Regions from separate parts of the Streptococcus sp. 116-D4 genome, predicted to be linked through region 1. Evidence: predicted binding sites of a transcription regulator. Region 1 holds the regulator's gene; the other holds the start of a gene.

Region 1 (7,460 bases):
TTGCACTGTTGCTGCTGCCTCATCCAAAAGATCAATAGCGGAGTCTGGCAAGTGACGACTAGTCAAGTAACGATGAGCCATCTTGACAGCTGTTTCAACCGCATCATCTGTGATTTGCACACGATGATGCTTCTCATAGGTCGCTTTCAAACCTTGCAAAATGGCCATGCTGTCTGCCACACTTGGCTCTTCAATCGTCACTTTGGCGAATCGACGAGAAAGGGCCGCATCTTTTTCAATGTGTTTTTGGTACTCTTCTTGAGTGGTGGCACCAACTGTTCTCAAAGTTCCACGCGCCAAGGCTGGCTTCAAGATATTGGCCGCATCTAGAGTTGAGTCAATTCCACTACCAGAACCCATGATGGTATGAAGTTCATCGATAAAGAGGATGACTTGGCCATCTTCTTCAATATCCTTTATGATATTGTTCATGCGTTCTTCAAAGTCACCACGGAAGCGTGTCCCTGCAACAACATTCATCAAATCAAGCTCTAACACGCGCATCTTAGCCATTTCCGCAGGCACATCCCCTCTAGCAATACGCTGAGCAAGACCAAGCGCCAGAGCAGTTTTCCCGACACCTGCATCCCCAACCAAGACAGGATTATTCTTGGTCTTCCGACTCAAGATTTGAATCATACGTGAGATTTCCTTGTCCCGACCGATGACTGGCTCTAACTTGCCAGAACGCGCTTGCTCTGTCAAATCATGCGTATAGTCCTCGAGACCACCACTTGAAGTCTGGGGCATGCCCATCATATTCGCCATAGAATTTTGCTTGTCAGCTACTGTACGATGGCGTTGGCGTAAAGCCTTGAGGTCTTCACGAGTCCAGCCTGCCCGTTCTTCTAAATTTCGACGAAGAGCAGCAATCTTGACCTGATCTTTCTTGTCTTCATAAGAAAAACCAGCCCTCTCCAAGATACGAGTCGCCAAGGCATTGCCATCATGCAAAATCGCATAAAGGACATGCTCTGTCCCTAGCATCTTAGCATGGACCACTGATGCTACATACTCTGCTTCGTCAAAAAGAACCTGCAAACGATGAGAAAACGGCAATTCCGTAAAGGTTTCATCCTGGCTATAGTCCGTTTCAGTCAGTTCCAAAGCCACCTCTTCTAAACGGTCCATCTCATATGGATAATCATTTAAAGTCGCCCCGGCCACACTATAACTGTGATTGGACATGGCAATCAACAAGTGCCAAGACTCTAGATAACGAGCTCCAAAATGGCTAGCCACCATGTAGGCACTTTCGATACATTCATTCAATGCTTTTGAATAGTTCATCTTACTTCCCTTTTCTATCTACCTCTTGTATGACCTGTCGTAGCATATTAGCACGAAGGATTGGAGCTTCTTCTCCTAGAACGCGATCCAAAGCTACTGCTACCAGCAAATTCATCTCTTGCTTGGTCATCAATTCCTGCTCAACCAAAAGCTGTAGAATATCTTCATAAATCTCTTGACTGAGTCGCTCACCAATTGAGTAAAGCAGCTCCCTGAGCATTTCATGATGACTAGAAAACTCAATCCGTCCTATACGAATATAACCTCCGCCACCACGCTTACTTTCAACCAAGTAGCCTCTACTTTCCGTAAAGCGTGTCTTGATCACATAGTTAATCTGACTAGGAACAACCTGAAAAGTATCTGCCAACTGACTCCGTTGCAACTCCACGATACCAGATTGATCTAAAATCGCCTTGATGTAGGCCTCAATATGATCCGATGTATTTTTAAATCTCATTACAAACCCACCTTTCTCTTTGAACCTTGACCTTATCTGACTATTATACCGAAATTTTCTCATTTTTAAAAGAAAAAGGGCGTCGGTAAAGGATAATCTTCACCAACTCCCTCTTTTTCTACTTATCTAAGCCTAATTCTGCCAAGATTTGACGTTTGTAGGCAATCTTTTGGACTTCCTTGTCCTCATCTTCAGACCAATCTAGTTTAATTTCTGAAACAATCTGCCCAGGGCGATTTTTCAAGATATAGATGCGGTCACTGAGATTGAGGGCCTCCTCGATACTATGCGTGATGATCAAGGTTGTTAGCTGCAACTGCTTGTGAATCTCAAGATACCAAGCGTGGAGTTCCATCTTGGTCATCTCATCCAAGGCGCTAAAGGCCTCATCTAAAAGAAAGAGCTTGTGCCCGAAAAGATAGGTACGAAGCAAGGCCACACGCTGGCGCATCCCACCACTGAGTTCATGAGGGTATTTATCTCTGACAGCTGTCAACTGGAAGGTCGCAAGAATTTCATCTGCACGAGCAATAGCTTCTGCCTTATCCACCTTTTGAATCAAGAGGGGAAGAATGATATTACCAAGCACCGTCTTGTGCTCCAAGAGCAGATCCTTTTGCAACATATAACTCACGCGCCCTTTGGGATTTTCCTCCCCATCAAGGACAATTCTCCCTGACTGAACTTCTAAAATCCCAGCGATTAGATTAAAGAGGGTGGTCTTTCCTACACCACTTGGGCCTAAGATAGAAACCACTTCACCTGAAGTCACTTGTAGGTTAATATCCTCTAAAATCTTTTCATCATCGTAGGCGTAGCTTACGTGTTCTAGTCTAATTTCTGTCATTATTTTACAAATTCGTTGGTAAATCCTTTATCTGTCAAGTCTTCCTTGAGGATTCCATTTTCTTTATCCCATTTGTAGAAGGCATTCCAGCGAGCTGCATCAAATTGTCCCCATTTTTCCTTGTCGCTAGCATATTCTTTTGACAAGTATTTTTGAGATTCGATGACAAAGTCACGTTTTTCCTTGAGTTCAGGTGCATTTTTGATGAGGATATCAGCTGCTTCCTCTGGATGCTCCATGGCATATTGGTAGCCTTTTTTGATAGCTTGGATGACTTTACGAGCTTCTTCTTTGTTGTCTTTCAGATAGTCATTGTTAGCAATGATAACTGGTGAATAGTAGTCAAATTCTTTAACGTAGTCTTTCAAATACATGAAGTTAGCATCTACACCTTGCGATTTAGCAAGGATACCATCCCAACCGTAGTAGATCCAAGCAGTATCAAAGACCCCATTGGCAATCGGTGTGATCGAGTTTGAATCATTATTTGGTACTTTTTCAACTTTTTCAAAGTCTCCACCTTGAGATTCTACCAAGGTTTTCAACATAGCAAGTTCAGTTGGGTCATTCCAAGTTCCGTATTTCTTACCAACTAAGTCTTTTGGACTGGTTACATTGTCAGACTTACGAGAGATGATTCCTGATGTATTGTGCTCAACGATTGCTGCAACGGCTGTAATTCCTGCCCCTTTTTCCAATTTCTTAGCCATGTAGTCTTGGAAATAGATAGCAAACGGTGCCTTACCATTGATAACTAGGTCTGATGAGCTTTCTTCTGGTGGCAATTTCAAATCAACATCCACTCCAGCTTCTTTGAAATAACCTTTTTCTTTGGCTACATAAAGTCCGGTGTGGTTGGTATTTGGTGTCCAGTCTAGGATAAAGTCAATCTTCTTAAGTTCTGCTTCCTTATTATCCTTAGAAGCAGTTCCTTGACCACAGGCCACAAGCACAACAGCTAGAAGAGCTGTTAAAACAGTTAAAAACACTTTCCATGTTTTTTTCATTTTGATTTCCTCTTTTCTTTTTACAAAACGCTCTATTTTAAGTACGTTTCCATTTAATCACATATTTTTCACTGACATCAACCAGCTTCATACCGAGAAGGCTGATAATCGATACCAGAATAATAATAGCAAACATGGTATCATACTGAAACAGTTTCTTTGACTGAATCATATAGACACCTAGTCCTTCAAAGCCTCCCAACCACTCAGATACCACTGTTGTGATAAAGGCGTAGGAGACACTGACCCTCAGACCTGCATAAAAGTAAGGCAGGCTGACTGGAATTTTAAAATGCCACAGGATTTGCCAAGGCTTGGCTCGCATCAGACTAAACAAGGTCAGCATATCCTTGTCACAATGCCTAAAACCGTCCAAAATGCTGACGATGATAGGAAAGGTTGTCGTTAAAATAATCAAGACAATCTTGGGTAAAATCCCATAACCTAGCCACAAGACCAGGATAGGGGCTATGGCAATAGTCGGGATCGTCTGAACAACCACCATCATTGGGTAAATCAGGTCATTAAGCCAAGTCAAACTATCCATGAGCACAGCCATGAGACAGGCTATCAAGACTCCCAAAACCAACCCCAGTAAAGCCACTCTCAAGGTCGCCCAGCTATGGTGCCAGAGAAATTCTCTATCACGAACAAAGGCCTGGAGAATTTCAAGAGGGGTCGGCAGGATAAACTTAGGAAGAAGTTTAAGCAACCCTGCTAGCTGCCAGATTGACAAGACTCCCAAAAAACCCAATAGACTAATGTGTCGCCTCAGTATACTTTTCAAGTTTCTCATCAATACTTAAAATCTCTCCTACATTTATTTTGACATTGGCAAAGACATTGTCTGCCTCCTGCCCTGCCACTTCTAGCGCTTCTTTGAGAATGCGCATAAGCTCATCAAACTCCCCTTCCAAGACTGTTTCAAATGGTGTCACCACCATCGTCACTTCTTGAGCTTGCAGATAAGCGATGATCTGATCGATAACAGCAATCCGATCAATCCCCTGTGATAGGGGTAAAACTTGCAAGGCAATGCTTGCTTTCATAACAACCTCCTCTTCTCGTTTTCCTTTGACAAAAAGAAAAACCTTTGCCATATATGGAAAAGGTCAAGAGTAGACTAAGTATCGTTCCCTACGCTGGCATTACCCAGATCAGGTGCGGTCGAAGCTTAACGCTTCCTCTCAGACTGTACACAGACTCCCATATATTATATGGATATATGATAGCGCAAAATAAAAAAAATGTCAAGGAAACTGCTTACAGAAAAGAGTAGGAAAAATTTCCTACTCCCATTTTCTATACTCGCTCGCCATCACTATTTACTCTGTAGCCATCCACCGTCGTATTAACAGCTAAGGCACCTGAAGAGTAAGAATAATACCACTTACCAGAGACTTGATACCAGCCTGTTTTCATTGCACCTGAACTATCCAGATAATACCAAACTCCATTTTCCTTTAACCAGCCTGTCTGCATTTCACCAGATGATTTCAGATAATACCAGCTAGAACCATCTTTCAGCCAGCCTGTTGATTTAGACCCATTTGATTTAAAATGATACCAACTACCATTTATTTTCTTCCAACCGACAGTTGAACTGTTATTGGATCCATAGTTAGAGCTATTTCCTGATTGATTCTGATAATTCTGTGAAGAAGTCACACTCTCTAGCTGGATATAGCGACGACTTCCGTTATAAGCCGTATAACTCAACCACTTGTATCCATCTTTTTCGAGAATTTGATCATAATGAACATTCTCCCCAGGATAATAGTAATCAATCGCAGTTGCGCTAGTTAGAGGCTGATTTTTGATAGCAGCCTTAGCCTTAAAATAATGTGTTCCCCCTGTTGAAGTTGAGGATTGACTATTTCCAACACTGCCACCAGCCAAATCTTTAAAATGAATAAAACCGGTCATAGTATTGGCCTTCACGACGCGCTTGTTATAAGATTCCCTCATTCCATAATTGTATTCTTCAATCTCAATCTCATCTCCCACTACATTTGATACCCAGGCAACATGACCATAAGTTCCTGCAGTAGACCAAGCAATGGAGCCAATAGCTGGCGTATTATCTACACGATACCCTTCACGACGAGCACGATAGCCCCATTCATTCGCATTTCCATAAGCAGCCGGAATCTCAAAACCATTGACATTACTCAAACGAAAGGCTGCAAAAGAAGTACATTGACGAGAATACATGCGCCACTTATCAATCTCCTGGCTCCCATTTTTATAATGAGCAGGATAATCATCCCCACGCGCAATTGATCCATTTCCTCCCGAATAAGCATATACACTATTACCCGCTGCTAGCATCATTCCTACTACTAGAAAAGGAACAACCTTTTTAACTGATTTTCTAAAAGAAAATCTTGTCTCTGTTACTGTAAATGGTGAAATTTTCATTCTTCCTCCTTGAAAAATAATATAAATCGAAGTTTGCCTTCACTTAAACTATTCGGAGAAAAAAGAAAAAGTGAGAAAATTTTCTCACTTTAGTCAAGATAATGGATTAGATTTTTTTCGGTAAGGATATCTGAGTAAGTAAAGGATTCAACGTAAACATTAGCTTGTTTATCTCCTTCAACATTTCCAAATTCCACGATAAATAGGGATGGATAAACCTCAATTAACTTACCCAATCTATTTTTTTGACGCTTACGACCATTCTCCAAAGTCATTTCTACGACTTGTCCCTCATGTGCCTTGATTTCTTCTTTGATTTTTTTCATCTTGGCTACATCTGTAAATGCATCTGACATCTTATGCCTCCCTCTTTGAGATACTTGAAAATTTATTGTATTCTTTTTGGAAAATTAATTCCACCGTTCCACGAGCTCCACTACGGTTTTTCTCGATAATAACCTCTATCTTATTATTTGGTATGCCTTCCTCTTCTTCACCACCACGCTCATAGTAGTCGTCGCGATAAAGAAAGGCTACGATATCAGCGTCCTGCTCAATAGACCCAGATTCACGAATATCAGACAAGACCGGTCTCTTATCCTGACGTTGTTCTACACCACGAGAAAGCTGACTTAGAGCGATTACTGGAACTTTCAGTTCCTTAGCTAAAATTTTCAATTGCCGTGAAATTTCAGAAACCTCTTGTTGACGATTTTCCCGACCAGTTCCCGTGATAAGCTGCAAATAGTCTATTAAAATCAAACCAAGATTTCCAGTTTCTTGAGCCAGCTTACGAGAACGAGAACGAATCTCTGTAATCCGAATCCCTGGCGTATCATCGATATAGATACTGGCATTAGCTAGATTCCCTTGAGCAATGGTATATTTTTGCCACTCCTCATCAGTCAATTGACCCGTACGGATAGAATGCGATTCCACCAAACCTTCTGCCGCCAACATACGATCCACTAGACTTTCCGCACCCATTTCCAGTGAAAAAATAGCAACCGTTTTGTCCAACTTAGTCCCAATGTTCTGAGCGATATTCAGGGCAAAGGCTGTCTTACCAACCGCCGGACGAGCTGCTAGAATAATCAACTCCTCCTCATGAAGACCAGTCGTCATATGGTCCAAGTCACGATAGCCTGTCGCAATACCTGTAATATCGGTCGTTTGCTGCGAGCGAGCCTCCAGATTTCCAAAGTTGATATTCAACACATCTCGAATGTTCTTAAATCCACTTCGATTAGCATTTTCGCTGACATCAATCAGGCCTTTTTCTGCCTGAGCAATGATTTCATCAGCTGGTTGCGAAGCCTCGTAAGCTTGATTGACAGACTCTGTCAACTTAGAGATTAAACGACGTAGCATTGCTTTTTCTGCAACAATCTTAGCATAATACTCCGCATTAGCAGAAGTTGGCACAGAATTGACA
Region 2 (7,460 bases), 820 kb from region 1:
AGAAAGCAAATGTTTATGTTAATCGTCTTCATACAATTAAGCGATATATGGAAAAACGCAATCTTCCAGGTATTCCTCAGAATTTCTTACAGTTGTTCTTTACAGCAAGTAACCATACTGAAGAGTTGATGGCTGAGCTAGAAGAAGCTCGGGTCAATATCGAAGCTGTGAACCGTATGCTTGAAATTACAACAAATGATATGGAAGCACTTGAAGAAGGAACCTATAATATTGTTCAATATGCAACATTGACAGAACAATTGCTACAGTATTCGAACCGTTATCGCTCATTTGATGATCGAATTCAAGAAGCCTTTAATGAATCATTAGAAATTTTTGAAAAAGAATTTGATTATCATGCTTCATTTGATAAAATTTCGCAAGCTTTGGAAGTTGCAGAACCAGGTGTAACCAACCGTTTTGTTACTTCATACGAAAAAACACGTGAAACGATTCGTTTCTAACATAATAAAAAAGATTTGGTTCTGTGAGATGCAGAACCAAATCTTTTTTATTTATTCTTTGTTTTAAAAATTCCTAGTTAGCAATTGATTTTTGAACCGTATTCTAGCTCAATAAACTCTAGTAGGACATAATCATTTTTTCGTAGAGTGAGGTATTTTTAGCTGTGCAGGTAATGAAAACCAAGTGCTTAGAGCCTTTTGATTTGACATAGGGTTCAATCCCATGTGTCAGAAAAGTCCTACCCCTTACTTGCTGTATCAACAGCTAAAGTCATCAGATACCAACCAAACTCTTCTGATTGTTCTAAATGTTTTTTGAACGTTTTATAAAGTCAAAGTATTTAAAAAGATTTCGTGGTTGAATGTAGCGAAAAATGTTTGTCCCACCATTTCGTAGATAGGTTAGTATACAGAAATTTTTTTGTTACAAAAGGGTAATTGCTTGTCATTACCCTTCTTGTTACGCAATTAAACAATGTCCCTTTTTAATATAGACTCCAGTGAGCAAAATTTGTAATGTTTCTACAAAACTAGGATTATAATCAGATTTCTTTAGGATATCAATTATAATCGTTAAAAAGGGAGAGTCAAGAAAGGAGTTGGCTTGTAGATTTCCAATGTTTTCGTATTCTTCAAGTCTTGCCTCTTGATATATCATGTCTCCCAGGCTTGTCTCCTTTGTTATCTATAAAATCGTGTATGATAGAATTTCAAGATAAACAATTAGAGACGATTTAAAAATCAAAATAAACCTATTTTTGTTCCATAAGGTTCAAAAGAATTTTTAATCTCTTCAAGATTTTATTTGGTTGGAATCGAAATTCCAATTAATTTTTCTGAATAGAGGGTTTTGATATTGGCCTCATCAATAGAGTCCTTATTAATTTTACGTTTCAAGAAAAATTCTTGAATAGCTTCGATTTCAGGTTCGCGAATAGCGCGGTGTTTGTTTGAGATGAGGATTTCATAGTGAAGTGGAGCTTGGGTAAAAATAACATCTGTATTACCTGCAGAATAAACTTCAACAAGGGTTGCATCTGTACTTTCTAGCTGGCTTTTTACAAGTTGCGAGTGTGAGTTTGTTGTATTGATAAGCTTCATAACATTTCCTCCGATTTTCTAATTCTATTATAGCACTTTTTAAATAAAGTAGCTTGATTTAGTCAATCTTATGCTGTTTTTTCCAAGATTGGATTGCCCATTTATGGCTACCACGTTTGAGATTTTCAATAGCCTCGTCAATAGGGAACCAGGCGATATGATTAAAGTCCTCTAGTGGCTTTTGCACTTCTTTGAAAGAAGTCGCTTCATAGAGGTAGGCAGGATTGTAGTAGTAGGTGTCACGGTGACGAGAGTAGAAATATTCGTCAGCTTGTCCGTAATAGGTACCAATTTCAGCTGTGAAACCAAGCTCTTCAATCAATTCACGCTTTAGGGCTTCCTGATGATTTTCACCTGCTTCGATTTCGCCACCTGGTAAGAACCAAGCGCCATTAGGCGCTTGAACTAAAACTATTTGTTTTTTTTCTGGATCAGGAATAACTGCGTAGACACCATAGCGGTGCTGGTAGGTCACATTCTCTTTTTTTTCTCCGAAAGTTGGGGTTGCCATTGCATTTTCCTCATTATCTAATATCTTTATTATTATCTTAATGGACAAAGGCTGAGCTGTCAAGAACTTATTGTTATTTTAGTAAAAAAGAGTAGAAAATTTTCATTTTCTACTCTTTTTCTATAGTATTTATACTTCTTTTTCAGAAGTTTCAACTTCAGCTTTTTTGGCAGACTTAATTTGAATCTTGCCCTTGCTAGTCATAACTGCTTTTAGGTCTTTTTCGCTTGGATTTTCAAGGTAGTAATCAGTGATTGCGTCCTCAATATAGTCTTGAATAGTACGACGAAGTGGGCGTGCTCCCATTTTTGGATCATAGCCTAGGTCAACCAATTTTTCCTTGACCTTGTCAGTTACATCTAAATGAATGTTGTTGTTAGAAAGGCGTTTGTTAACATCTGCTAGCATGAGCTCGACAATCTGAAGGAGGTTGTCCTTGCTGAGAGCCTTAAATTCGATAATCCCATCAAAACGATTCATAAACTCTGGGCGAAAGAAGTTACCGAGTTCACTGAGAACAGAGTTGGTACGTCCTTCTCTAGCAGCTCCAAATCCAACGCTAGCTTCGGCTTTTCCAGTCCCAGCATTTGAAGTCATGATGATGATGGTATCCTTGAAGCTAACGGTGCGTCCTTGCCCATCTGTCAAACGACCATCATCCAAGACCTGGAGGAACATGTGCATAACATCTGGATGGGCTTTCTCTACTTCATCCAAGAGAATAAGAGAATATGGATTACGGCGGACTTTTTCAGTTAATTGCCCAGCCTCGTCGTAGCCGACATAACCTGGAGGGGCGCCGACTAATTTAGCCACACTGTGTTTTTCCATATATTCACTCATATCAAAGCGAATCATACTGTCAGCAGAACCAAAGAGTTCGATAGCTAGTTGTTTGGAAAGTTCTGTCTTACCGACACCAGTTGGCCCGACGAAGAGGAAGCTTCCGATTGGGCGGTTAGGCGTACCGAGACCGACACGATTACGGCGAATAGCCTTGGCAATCTTATCGACAGCATCATCTTGTCCAATAACATGAGACTTGAGGTCTTCGGCTAGATGGATGAGTTGAGATTGTTCTTTCTCTTTTAAATCACCAACAGGGATGTTTGTTTTCTGCTCGATAATATGCTCAATGGTTTTCTCGCTGATGATAGGAGTATCTTGGTCTGTGACCTTTTTCTTTTGCATTTCCTTATACTTGGCAATCTGGTCGCGGAAGTAGGCGGCCTTCTCAAAATCTTCCTCTCGTGTAGCTTGGGATTTGAGATTTTCAGCCTCAATCAAGCGCTGATCAATGACTTTAGGATCCACAAAATTCAAGGTCAAGTTCATCTTAGAACCAGCTTCATCTAGGAGGTCAATGGCCTTGTCAGGTAAGAAGCGATCTTGGATGTAACGATTGGAAAGAGTTGCCGCTGCTTCAATTGCAGCATCGGTATATTGAACGTGGTGGTAATCTTCGTATTTCTTTTGAATTCCTTTGAGGATAGTAATTGTTTCGTCCACAGTTGGTTCATCGACCTTAACAGGCTGCATACGACGTTCTAGGGCAGCATCCTTTTCAATAATACGGTATTCATTGAGGGTAGTAGCGCCGACCAGTTGCAGTTCCCCACGAGCAAGGGCGGGCTTGAGGATATTTCCTGCATCCATATTGCCATCGCCCGCAGATCCCGCACCGACAATTTCATGGATCTCATCGATAAAGAGGATGATGTCCTCACGTTTGCGAATTTCTTCCATGAGTTTTTGCATGCGTTCTTCAAATTGTCCTCGGATACCTGTTCCTTGTACTAGGCTAACCACATCCAGACGGATGACTTGTTTACCTTGGAGTTTGTGTGGAACATCGCCATCGACAATCTTCTGGGCTAGACCTTCGACAACTGCAGTTTTTCCGACACCTGGTTCACCGATAAGGACAGGATTATTCTTGGTTCTGCGATTTAGAATTTCGATGACACGGATAATTTCATCGTCGCGTCCAATAACGGGGTCAATATCCCCACGACGGGCAATTTCAGTTACGTTGATACCAAATTCTTCCAGCAGGCCTTTTTCTTGGTTAGGTGGCGGAGTCTGAGCAGGTCCACGATTTTTGGAACCATAACCGCCATTTCCACCGTAACCTCCACCTGATTGGGTTGGGGGAGTCGGAGGAGTGTTGTTAGAAGGTCTAAAATTGTTTAGGTCATTGAAGAAATCACCAAAGGGATCAAAATCATGATTGTTCAGATCCGTTATACCTTTAAAGAGGCTATTGTTAGGATCTGTTTTGATAATCTTATAGCAGTTTTGACAGAGGTCAATTTGTTTTTGCTTTCCATTGAGATTGGTATAAAGATGGATTGTTGAGTCGTTGATTTTACAGTTTTGACAAAGCATACATCTACCTCATTTCTTTCTTTAGCCTGACCTGTCGAAAGGTCAAAAATAGTCAAATTTCTATACTCTCATTATAACAGGATTGAGGTGTAAAGCAAGTAAAAAGATTGAAGCTTTGAGAAGTTGTTACAATGAAATTCTTTGTGAATTTGACCTATAAAAAAATCCTATTTGTGAGACAAAAAGGATTTTGGTAAGACATGCAGGGTGTACCCCAGCTTGTTTTGTACTAGTAAAGGAGTTCGTAAATCTCCATTGCAATCAAGTCAATGCTGTCAAATGTATAAGTTTCGCGAGCCTCGACATCACGGAGGGTAAAGATTGAGCCATTTTCTTCGTCGTGGCTATATGCAACTTCTGCAACAACAACTCCTTCGCGTTCAAAATTACGTTTTAAATTTCCACCGTCTTTTGTCATTGCTTCAAGGCGGTTGATGATTCTAACCAAATGTGATTCCATTTTGATTCTCCTTCATTTCTTATCGTTACTATTTTACCATAAAGGAGGTCAACTTGACTAGAAAAAACTAAGATTTCTCGCTAATTCTACCAGTTTTAAGATTTTTTGAATAAATTAAACCAAATATTTGAATTTTAATTCAATCCATGTTATAATCATACAGTATTCTATTTTAGAAAGCAGTGTGACTATGAATTTTTCTTTTTTACCTAAGTATTTACCTTATTTTAACTATGGGGCTGTTGTGACGGTTCTCATTTCTATCTGTGTTGTCTTTTTGGGAACTATTTTGGGTGTTGTCTTGGCTTTTGGACAACGATCAAAGTTTAAACCGCTTGTTTGGCTCGCCAACTTGTACGTTTGGATTTTCCGTGGGACACCGATGATGGTTCAGATTATGATTGCCTTTGCCCTTATGCACATCAATGCTCCGACTATTCAGGTTGGGATTTTGGGTGTTGATCTCTCTCGTCTGATTCCAGGGATTTTGATTATCTCAATGAACAGTGGTGCTTATGTTTCTGAGACTGTTCGTGCCGGGATTAATGCGGTTCCTAAGGGGCAGTTAGAGGCGGCCTATTCTCTAGGAATTCGTCCTAAAAATGCGATGCGCTACGTGATTTTGCCACAAGCTATCAAAAATATTTTGCCAGCATTGGGGAACGAATTTATCACTATTATCAAGGATAGTTCCCTCTTGTCAGCTATCGGTGTTATGGAGTTGTGGAATGGGGCTACAACAGTTTCTACAACAACCTATCTACCTTTAACACCACTTTTATTTGCAGCCTTTTATTACTTGATTATGACCTCTATTTTGACAGTGGCCTTGAAAGCTTTTGAAAAACGTATGGGACAAGGAGATAAGAAATAATGACAGAAACCTTGATGAAAATTGAAAATTTACATAAATCTTTTGGAAAGAATGAAGTATTGAAGGACATCAACCTCGAGATTAAAAAAGGAGAAGTTGTCGTTATTATCGGTCCTTCAGGGAGTTGGAAATCTACCTTGCTTCGCTCTATGAATTTATTGGAAGAAGCGACTAAGGGGAGGGTTATCTTTGAGGGAGTCGATATTACAGACAAGAAGAATAACCTGTTTGCCATGCGTGAGAAGATGGGCATGGTTTTCCAACAATTTAATCTCTTTCCTAATATGACTGTGATGGAAAATATCACCTTGTCTCCTATCAAGACCAAAGGTGAAAGCAAGGCCGTTGCTGAGAAAAGAGCTCAGGAACTTTTGGAAAAAGTTGGTTTACCAGATAAGGCAACTGCTTATCCACAGAGTTTGTCAGGTGGCCAGCAACAGCGGATTGCTATTGCGCGTGGTTTAGCTATGGAACCTGATGTTTTGTTCTTTGACGAGCCAACTTCAGCCCTGGACCCTGAGATGGTAGGTGAGGTGTTGACTGTTATGCAAGACCTAGCCAAGACAGGGATGACCATGGTTATCGTAACACATGAGATGGGATTTGCTCGTGAGGTGGCAGATCGTGTTATCTTTATGGCAGACGGTGTGGTTGTTGAAGACGGAACACCTGAACAGATTTTTGAACAAACCCAAGAACAACGGACTAAGGACTTCTTGAGTAAGGTTTTATAATCTATTTTAAAATTTTAAGACAAGATTAGTGAAAAGCTCGACCCGAGCTTTTTCTTATAGTATGAAACTATAGGGTTGCCTAGAAAAGAAGTGTTAGAGGATGCTGGCAGTTTTTGGTATAATGGAAGATATTTGAAAGAAAAGAGAAGTGATATGACACAGATTATTGATGGGAAGGCTTTAGCAGCTAAGTTACAAGGACAGTTGGCTGAAAAGACTGCCAAACTAAAAGAAGAGACAGGTCTAGTACCTGGTTTGGTAGTGATTTTGGTTGGGGACAGCCCTGCTAGCCAAGTCTACGTTCGAAATAAGGAACGTTCTGCCCTTGCAGCTGGTTTCCGTAGTGAAGTAGTGCGAGTTCCAGAGACAATTACTCAAGAGGAATTGTTAGACCTGATTGCCAAATACAATCAGGATCCAGCTTGGCATGGGATTTTGGTCCAGTTACCATTACCTAATCATATCGATGAAGAGGCAGTTTTGTTGGCCATTGACCCAGAAAAGGATGTGGATGGTTTCCATCCCCTAAATATGGGGCGTCTCTGGTCTGGTCATCCTGTCATGATTCCTTCTACACCTGCAGGAATTATGGAAATGTTCCATGAATACGGGATTGACTTGGAAGGTAAAAATGCGGTCGTTATCGGTCGTTCCAATATCGTTGGAAAACCTATGGCCCAGCTTCTTTTGGCCAAGAATGCTACAGTGACCTTGACCCATTCACGTACTCATAATCTTGCCAAGGTGGCTGCTAAAGCAGATATTCTGGTGGTCGCAATTGGCCGCGCCAAGTTTGTGACTGCTGACTTTGTCAAACCAGGTGCGGTAGTCATTGATGTTGGGATGAATCGTGATGAAAATGGTAAGCTCTGTGGGGATGTGGATTATGAGGCAGTTGCCCCACTTGCTAGCCACATCACGCCAGTCC

Evidence for each region. Region 1 encodes CtsR, which represses protease genes until heat stress. Its sites were predicted from a motif close to TTGGTCAAAAAAGGTCAAANA; they were not measured.
Region 2: the regulator CtsR is predicted to act here: its motif matches at 4,503-4,523, upstream of UKS_RS03985 (ATP-dependent Clp protease ATP-binding subunit).

Annotation. Positions count from the first base shown of each region.
Region 1 covers NZ_AP021887.1:1,898,167-1,905,626, forward strand. Annotated here, with positions in the region: gene UKS_RS09450 (ATP-dependent Clp protease ATP-binding subunit) at 1-1,290, opposite strand, end outside; gene UKS_RS09455 (CtsR family transcriptional regulator) at 1,292-1,750, opposite strand; gene UKS_RS09460 (ABC transporter ATP-binding protein) at 1,869-2,597, opposite strand; gene UKS_RS09465 (ABC transporter substrate-binding protein) at 2,597-3,604, opposite strand; gene UKS_RS09470 (ABC transporter permease) at 3,642-4,400, opposite strand; gene UKS_RS09475 (thiamine-binding protein) at 4,363-4,653, opposite strand; gene cbpD (choline binding-anchored murein hydrolase CbpD) at 4,907-6,025, opposite strand; gene UKS_RS09485 (Veg family protein) at 6,115-6,381, opposite strand; gene dnaB (replicative DNA helicase) at 6,383-7,460, opposite strand, start outside.
Region 2 covers NZ_AP021887.1:771,881-779,340, forward strand. Annotated here, with positions in the region: gene ezrA (septation ring formation regulator EzrA) at 1-464, shown strand, start outside; gene UKS_RS03975 (DUF1827 family protein) at 1,266-1,565, opposite strand; gene UKS_RS03980 (NUDIX hydrolase) at 1,624-2,076, opposite strand; gene UKS_RS03985 (ATP-dependent Clp protease ATP-binding subunit) at 2,206-4,464, opposite strand; gene UKS_RS03990 (DUF1797 family protein) at 4,694-4,924, opposite strand; gene UKS_RS03995 (amino acid ABC transporter permease) at 5,115-5,798, shown strand; gene UKS_RS04000 (amino acid ABC transporter ATP-binding protein) at 5,798-6,532, shown strand; gene UKS_RS04005 (bifunctional methylenetetrahydrofolate dehydrogenase/methenyltetrahydrofolate cyclohydrolase) at 6,686-7,460, shown strand, end outside.